DNA from 2 places in the Exiguobacterium sp. BMC-KP genome. Region 2 is predicted to be linked to the other one. Evidence: predicted binding sites of a transcription regulator. Region 2 holds the regulator's gene; the other holds the start of a gene.
What was found. The regulator Rex, encoded in region 2, represses fermentation and respiration genes when NADH is low (regulators of the CRP and FNR family bind a similar motif). The targets are predictions, from matches to a motif close to TTGTGAAATATTTCACAA.
Positions count from the first base shown of each region.

Region 1: ADM98_RS03415 (formate/nitrite transporter family protein) is a predicted target of Rex. The motif match lies at 2,328-2,345, and genes of this name have one in related genera.

Region 1 covers NZ_LGIW01000013.1:112,848-116,549, reverse strand. The annotation lists gene ADM98_RS03430 (CHASE3 domain-containing protein) at 1-381, opposite strand, end outside; gene ADM98_RS03425 (YitT family protein) at 574-1,443, opposite strand; gene ADM98_RS03420 (hypothetical protein) at 1,580-2,182, shown strand; gene ADM98_RS03415 (formate/nitrite transporter family protein) at 2,366-3,202, shown strand; gene ADM98_RS03410 (YkvA family protein) at 3,239-3,658, opposite strand.
Region 2 covers NZ_LGIW01000015.1:2,152,591-2,156,292, forward strand. The annotation lists gene ADM98_RS16735 (S8 family serine peptidase) at 1-38, opposite strand, end outside; tRNA gene ADM98_RS16740 (tRNA-Ala) at 260-335, opposite strand; gene tatC (twin-arginine translocase subunit TatC) at 439-1,218, opposite strand; gene ADM98_RS16750 (twin-arginine translocase TatA/TatE family subunit) at 1,226-1,423, opposite strand; gene ADM98_RS16755 (redox-sensing transcriptional repressor Rex) at 1,423-2,082, opposite strand; gene ADM98_RS16760 (ATP-binding cassette domain-containing protein) at 2,250-3,702, shown strand, end outside.

The DNA of each region.
Region 1 (3,702 bases), on a different contig from region 2:
ACGTTCATATACGACGAAAACCCGTTCAATTTCAGACTCCCATACATTGTTTCGCCGAAGTAAATCCTTGATTGCCCCCGGAGTAGTTGATGATTGATTCAGAGCGTTACGTAAATCATGAATTTTCGAAGTCGAAAAATAATATTGTTCGATGTAACGATTATCCTCATACAATAAGAGACCACGGACTGCATTTGCTCGATCTCGATTATGTTCAACTAGCTGGTCGACTTGATTAATTAACGGTATATCATGATCCTTCATCTGCGCTGTCATCGCTGCAATTGTCCGATAACCGGACAAGGCATAAATGATTGGTATAGAAGCAAATAAACTGATCAAAAGAATCAGCAGAATACGCTGACGCCATAGTGAGTGCATGCAATCATTCCTTTAAATAAAAAGACATGTCATTAGCTTAACTACTATTACAAGAAAAGTGAAGCCTGTCTATTTTTTGAATAGGGATAGGAAAGTAGAAAGTCAGCATTTTGAATAAAAAAAGCAGGAAAGCTAGTACAATCCGAGAAGCTGTTTTGTAGAAGAAAAAGCGCAGCTTAGCTGCGCTTAATGTTAAAACGAATAGGAATGTTCCTTGTAGTTTCCGAAAACCGTATGAATTTCCGAGAACGTAACGAATGCATTTGGCTCAACAGAAGCGACGATCTCTTGCAAGCGTACGATTTCGTTATTTTGAACGACAACGTAGACCATTTTTTTCGTTCGGTTGGAGTATCCACCCCGTGCATCCAAAATCGTAACACCACGACCAAGCTCTTTTGTAATGACTTCGTTGATTTCATCTGCTTTCTCACAAATAATGATACATTGCTTAGAAGCAGAATAAAAACTATAGACCGTTTGAAGGGCTTTAGCGCGAACAAAGCTCATGATGAGAGCGTACATAACGTGTTTCAAATCGAAGACCCACCAGACAAGAATGTAGATGACAAGATCTTGCATTAGAAATATACGAGGAAGTGGCCAGTTATGAAAACGAGCGAAGAAAAACTTTCCAAGAATATCGAGCCCGCCGGTAGACGCGCCACCGAAGAAAATCAATGCCATTGCAAGACCGGAGACTAGACCAGCAAAGATGGAAGCGACAAGCGGATCATTTAAAGATTCTGGAACGATTTGAGTTGGAATCCAGTCGATTAAAAAAGAAGAAGCAATGACGATAATGCCAGATAAGAACATGAATCGCTTACGTAGAAAACGGAAACCTAAAATGAAGAGTGGGATGTTTAAGAGCAACTGTGTTAAGCCGATTGGGGTATGGAAGAGCTCTTGCACAACGAGCGTAATCCCCATGATACCACCGGATCCGATATCATTTGGAGATAGTAGTAAACTGATGTAAAGGGAATAAAGTAATGTACCAATGATTAAAAAACTGATTTTTTCAACTCTCTTTTTCTGTGGGTGTGTCGTAGTAGTCATGGCAATATGATGAGTGACCTCATGCTCCTCCTTCTGTGAGTATCTGCCTGCAAGAGTACGCCCATATGCATAAAATTTCAACCCTTCTTATGAAAAAAGATGAAAAAGGGTAAGTTTTTTTAGGAAGGTGATGAAAATGAAAAAAACGTTCTTGATTATTGGATGTATCTGTTTAGGGATACTGATAGGCATTCGTATTTTTCAACAACCAGATGAAGAAAATCGAACGTCTATTTGGCATGATGGTGATATCGTAGCAAGACAAGTCGGTGCTTCGATGATGAATACGGTAGCGATTCGTCAGTTAGCCGAACAACTCCCGTTTTCATCGGAATTAGAACAGGTAGATGTTGAAGGAGAATCGTTACGGCTTGCCTATGACGTCACTGGAAAAGAGCGGCGTGCGTGGATTGGGACGGACACTGGTACATTACAAGTGAATCAGGATTTTTTAAACGCTCGTTTATCAAAAGTCCTCATGCATCATACACTCGTATTATTCTCAACGATTCCTGACTTGACTAATCTTGAAATTCACTACACCGATCCCTATTCACGTGCTGATTTTAAAATAGACCGGAAAGCATTTGATGCTTATACGCCAACTGATATCGAACGGGCCACTTCATCTTCGAGTCGATTCAACCGTGTCGTTATCGATAGGTATGTCCTGGATGTATCAAGACGACAAACCTTTTTCGAACAGTTCGTATCAGGACTTTCGATTCGAAATAATTAGTTGTATAAAACAAGAAAAGGCATTTTTCACAATCTCGACACAATGATATCGTTTACATCTCGTTCTTTTATGAAAACAATAAAACAGGTCTATTCAACGCTTGAACATCTTTTAAGATGGAAGTATGATAATAAATGAACAGACATTGTGAAGTGTTGAACAAAAGAAAGAGAGGTTTCTACGATGAACGAGGTAGAAGCATTAGAAGGATTACGGAATAAAGCAGTCAAGTCGACGCGGATGTTACAAGTGCGTCCTCTCGAGTACTTAGTTCGTGCTATGCTAGCAGGTATTTTCATTGGGTTTGCAATCATTTTTACCTTAAAGGCAATTAACGGTCTATATATGGCGGAGTCACCTGTTGCGACACTTGTCGGTGGACTAACATTCGGAGTGGCACTGGTCTTAATCGTTTATGGTGGGGCAGAACTGTTTACAGGGAATACGATGTATTTCACAACGGCAACGATGCGAGGCTATACGACGAAGATGGATACGATGAAGGTTTGGTTAATTTGTCTAATCGGAAATGGACTCGGAGGGCTAGCGTTCGCGCTACTCTTTTCTCAAACAGGAATCATACAAGAACTTGGGATGAACAATTGGTTGTTTGCTGTATCGGAAACAAAAATTCACCATTCGACGTGGGAAATCTTTACACGAGCCATTTTCTGTAACTGGATGGTTTGTTTAGCGATTTTCATTCCAAAGAACATGAAGAATGAATTAGCGCAGATTATGATGATGATGGTACTGGTCGCAGTATTCTTTGCATCCGGATTTGATCACGTCATCGCCAATATGGCATTGTTCTCAATTGCTTTAATCGTGCCACATCCGGATACGATTACGTTTGCCGGAGCGATGCATAACCTGTTGCCAGCTTTAGCTGGTAACATTATCGGTGGAGCTGTCTTCATGGGAATGATCTATACGTGGCTGAACAAAGAAAAACTAGAGGTAGATGAATCACGTCAATCAACGACACCTGTTCATATTGCTTCGAAGCAAAATGCATAATCAAAAAGCAGCTGTCGCGACAGCTGCTTTTTTCGTTTATTCCATATGTTGAAAGCGATCGACATCTGCAGCCAGTTCTTCATAAATCGTTTCGACGATTTGTGCGTCATCGAAGAGCCCGAGGACGTTATCGTCCGGTAAGGCGTCAACAGGAGACGTGAAGTACAGAACAGCCGTCAACAACAATTGTTCCTGCTCCGTATGCATTTCGAATTTTTTCTGGTACAGAGCACGAAGCATTTCAAGCAATTGTTTTAATTGGAAATAGAGAACGAGCTCTGCCTCGCGTTCGATATCCGAGCTTTCTGTAGACGCAATATCTTGCGTCAAGTGGGCAAGTCCGATTTCTGCTCGAACTAACAGTTCTTGTTGTGCTTTTTCATCACCGACGAGGTCGAGTGCCTGTCGATGAAAATACGTATAAGCCGATTTAAAATCTCCGGGTGTGAATTCCATGGTGATGCCTCCTTCTATTCTCCTTCTAGTTTCGCCTTATTTCT
Region 2 (3,702 bases):
ATCAAGACGGCTGCCATAAGCGCAATCTTCTTCTTCATGCTTCTTTTCCCCTTTTCTGAAAAACCATAATAGTACTACTCACAAAACAGTTAAACGAAAATTCTGTATATTTAGTTTAATGAAATAGATGGAAATAAACAATTCAGTTTTGTCTGTTTTATATAATTATTTGTTTTTATTGTCATGTTATATTTCATTTCCATATTTCGAGAGCAACAAAAAAACTCTTGAATCCTCAAGAGTTTAAAGTGTACGAATTTGGTGGAGACTATCGGGATCGAACCGACGACCTTTTGGCTGCCAGCCAAACGCTCTCCCAGCTGAGCTAAGCCCCCATGAATTATCTTTAGTATACGCATCACTAACTGCTTTATCAATATAAAAATAACGCTTTCATAAAAAAGAATTCCTCCCAAAATCGTCGGAGGAATTCACGATTCATTTATTCAGTTCACGCATCAAATCCGCCTGTCGTTCAAGCTCTGCCTGTTGCTCGAGGATCAAGACCTTTTTGTACGTTCGCGCAGAAATCAAGATGCTGATCTCATAGAGAACGAACAATGGAACCGAGATCATCAAGTGTGACGTCACGTCCGGCGGTGCAATCAATGCTGCAACGACGAACAGCGCAAAATACGCATATTTCCGATTCTTTCGCATGAAATATGGCGTCACGAGACCAAGACGTGTCAGGAACATTGTCACGACCGGCAATTGGAAAAGAAGACCGAATGGCATTGTCAGCCGGATCAAGAAACTGAAGTAGTTTTCAACCCCGATGACTTGTTCGATCCCTAACTCTTTCCCGAGATCCGTTGAGACTTCAAGCAAGAAGGGCAGCAACCAGAAATACGAGAAGGCTACGCCAGCCAAAAACAGAAAGAAGATGACTGGAATATACGTCAGTGTCGCTTTTTGCTCCTTGTCATAAAGTCCTGGTCGGACGAATGCCCAGAGTTGATACATCCAGAACGGTGACGCTAAAATCAACGCGATGATGAACGCTAGATTCAAATACAACATTAAAGGATCGGCGACGTTGAAGGCATTCAAACCGATGCCGAGCTCTTTTAAGTCCGCTTGTAGAAAACGAACGAGCGGTCGGACGAGCGGAAATGCGACAGCGAACAGGACGACGACGATGATAAGCGACCAGACGATCCGTTTCCGGAGTTCGTCAAGGTGCGACGTCATGCTTTGCTCTTGATCAACCGTCATGATTCAATCACTTCTCTTTCGGTTCGTCCTTTTTATCGTCGTCCATGATACCGTTCGTGGCATTCTTGAACTCTTTCAATGTCTGACCAGCAGCACGTCCGAATTCTGGTAACTTCTTCGGTCCGAAGATGATCAACGCGACGACTGCGATTAATCCGATGCTCGCAGGTCCGATACCTAATGTGAGCGGGATAAGGTTTTCCATTATGATTTCACTCCTTCAGCTGATTGCGAATAATGCTTCATGAAATAAACTAACGACTGCAACTCGATCGATAAATCGATGTGATGGACCCGGACGCTCGCTGGCACGTTCAACCGTGCAGGCGTAAAGTTCAGAATACCTGTCACACCATACTCGACTAACTCATCCGCTACTGACTGTGCGAACTGCGATGGAACCGTCAAGATGGCAACATCGACCTGATTCGCTTCGATTTGTTCTTTCATGTCCGAAACATGATAGATTGGAACGTCATGCGTCGTTGTTCCGACCTTCTCTTCGTCCGCATCAAACGCAACGACTATCCGAGTACTATTATTCTTTAAAAAGTTATAATTTGCAAACGCTGTTCCGAGATGACCGACCCCGATTAAGGCAACATTCGTCACCTCATCTTGATTCAAGGTTTTCCGGAAAAACGTTAAAAGATGTTGAACGTTATATCCATACCCCTTTTTCCCTAGTGCCCCAAAGTAGGAAAAATCGCGACGAATCGTTGCTGAATCAACCTTCACCGCCTCGCTTAACTCAGCAGAAGAGACGCGGAGCTTACCTGAATTGTATAAACTTTGGATGAAGCGATAATATAGCGGCAACCGTTTTGCTGTCGCTTGTGGAATTTTTGTGTCTGGTCCATTCATCCTGCAGTTCCCCCTTCGGCCACATCCATCGTGGCACCCAAATCTTTGCAAAAAGCTTTCTACTCTTCTTGATTGTAAACCACTTCACATAGAGTCACAAATAATATATTCCGCACGACCTCGTGCTTTTGTTCGTGATAGACTAAAGGGTGGAAGGATGGATGGAAATGATACTCTTACAAGTCAACCAACTCTCGAAATCATTCGGCGTCGAGCCGATTTTAGAAAATATCAAACTAGAAGTACAAGAACGCGACCGAATTGCGCTTGTCGGGCGAAACGGTGCCGGAAAATCGACCTTGCTCAAAATCATCGCTGGCGAACTGAGTCACGACTCGGGCGACATCATGAAGGGCAAGGACGTCAAAATCGGTTATCTCGCGCAAGACAGTGGTCTTGAATCGAATGAATCGATTTGGAACGAGATGCTGACCGTCTTTGAACATTTACAAGAACAAGAACGGACACTACGCCGGATGGAAATCGAAATGGGGATGGAACATATCTTGAACGACCCTGTCGCTTACGATCGTCTCTTGAAGACGTACGATCAAGCACAGCACGACTTCTCAGAAGCTGGTGGTTATCAGTTCGAAGCGAATATTCGCTCTGTCTTGCACGGAATGCGCTTTTATCCCGACGATTACTCACGCCGGATCCAGACGTTATCTGGTGGTCAACGGACACGGCTCGCTTTAGCGAAGATGCTCTTGCAAGCACCAGAACTCCTCATTCTCGATGAGCCGACCAATCACCTCGATATCGATACGCTTGCTTGGCTCGAAAGTTATCTCGGTGGTTATCGTGGTGCCGTCCTGATCGTCTCGCACGACCGGTACTTCCTCGACCAAGTCGTCAATGTCGTCTATGAGCTCTCCCGCAATGTCTGTCGTAAGTTCACGGGGAACTATACGAAGTACTTGGAACAAAAAGCGGCATTGTACGATCAAGAAATGAAACAGTTCGAACAGCAACAAGAAGAGCTCGCGAAGATGCAGGACTTCATTCAACGAAATATCGCCCGGGCGACGACGACAAAACGTGCGCAAAGCGTTCGAAAACGACTCGAGAAAGTTGATCGGCTCGATCGACCGGATGGGGATGAGCGTAGTACGGTCCTCTCCTTCCCGATTGAAAAACAAAGCGGTAACGACGTCCTGCAAGTCAATCAACTGGCGATTGGTTATGAAGAAGCTGTCTCAAAAGATATCACGTTCCGTTTGCAACGTGGCGAATCGCTCGCACTCGTTGGTCCGAACGGAATCGGGAAGTCGACGCTCTTAAAAGTCCTCGTCGGTCGCTTACGTCCCCTCGTCGGTGATTTCCGTTTCGGAACCGGCGTCTCGATCGGATATTACGATCAAGAGCAAGCAGAACTCAATGACCGAAATCGTGTCATCGATGAGATTTGGAACGAATGGCCACTGATGCGCGAACAAGAAGTTCGTTCTGTCCTTGGACAATTCTTGTTTAGCGGTGACGACGTCTTCAAAATCGTCCATGAGTTATCAGGTGGAGAACGCGGACGTCTCGCGCTCGCAAAACTGAAATTACGCAAGACGAACGTCCTCGTCCTCGATGAGCCGACGAACCACTTGGATCTTGATTCGAAGATGGTTC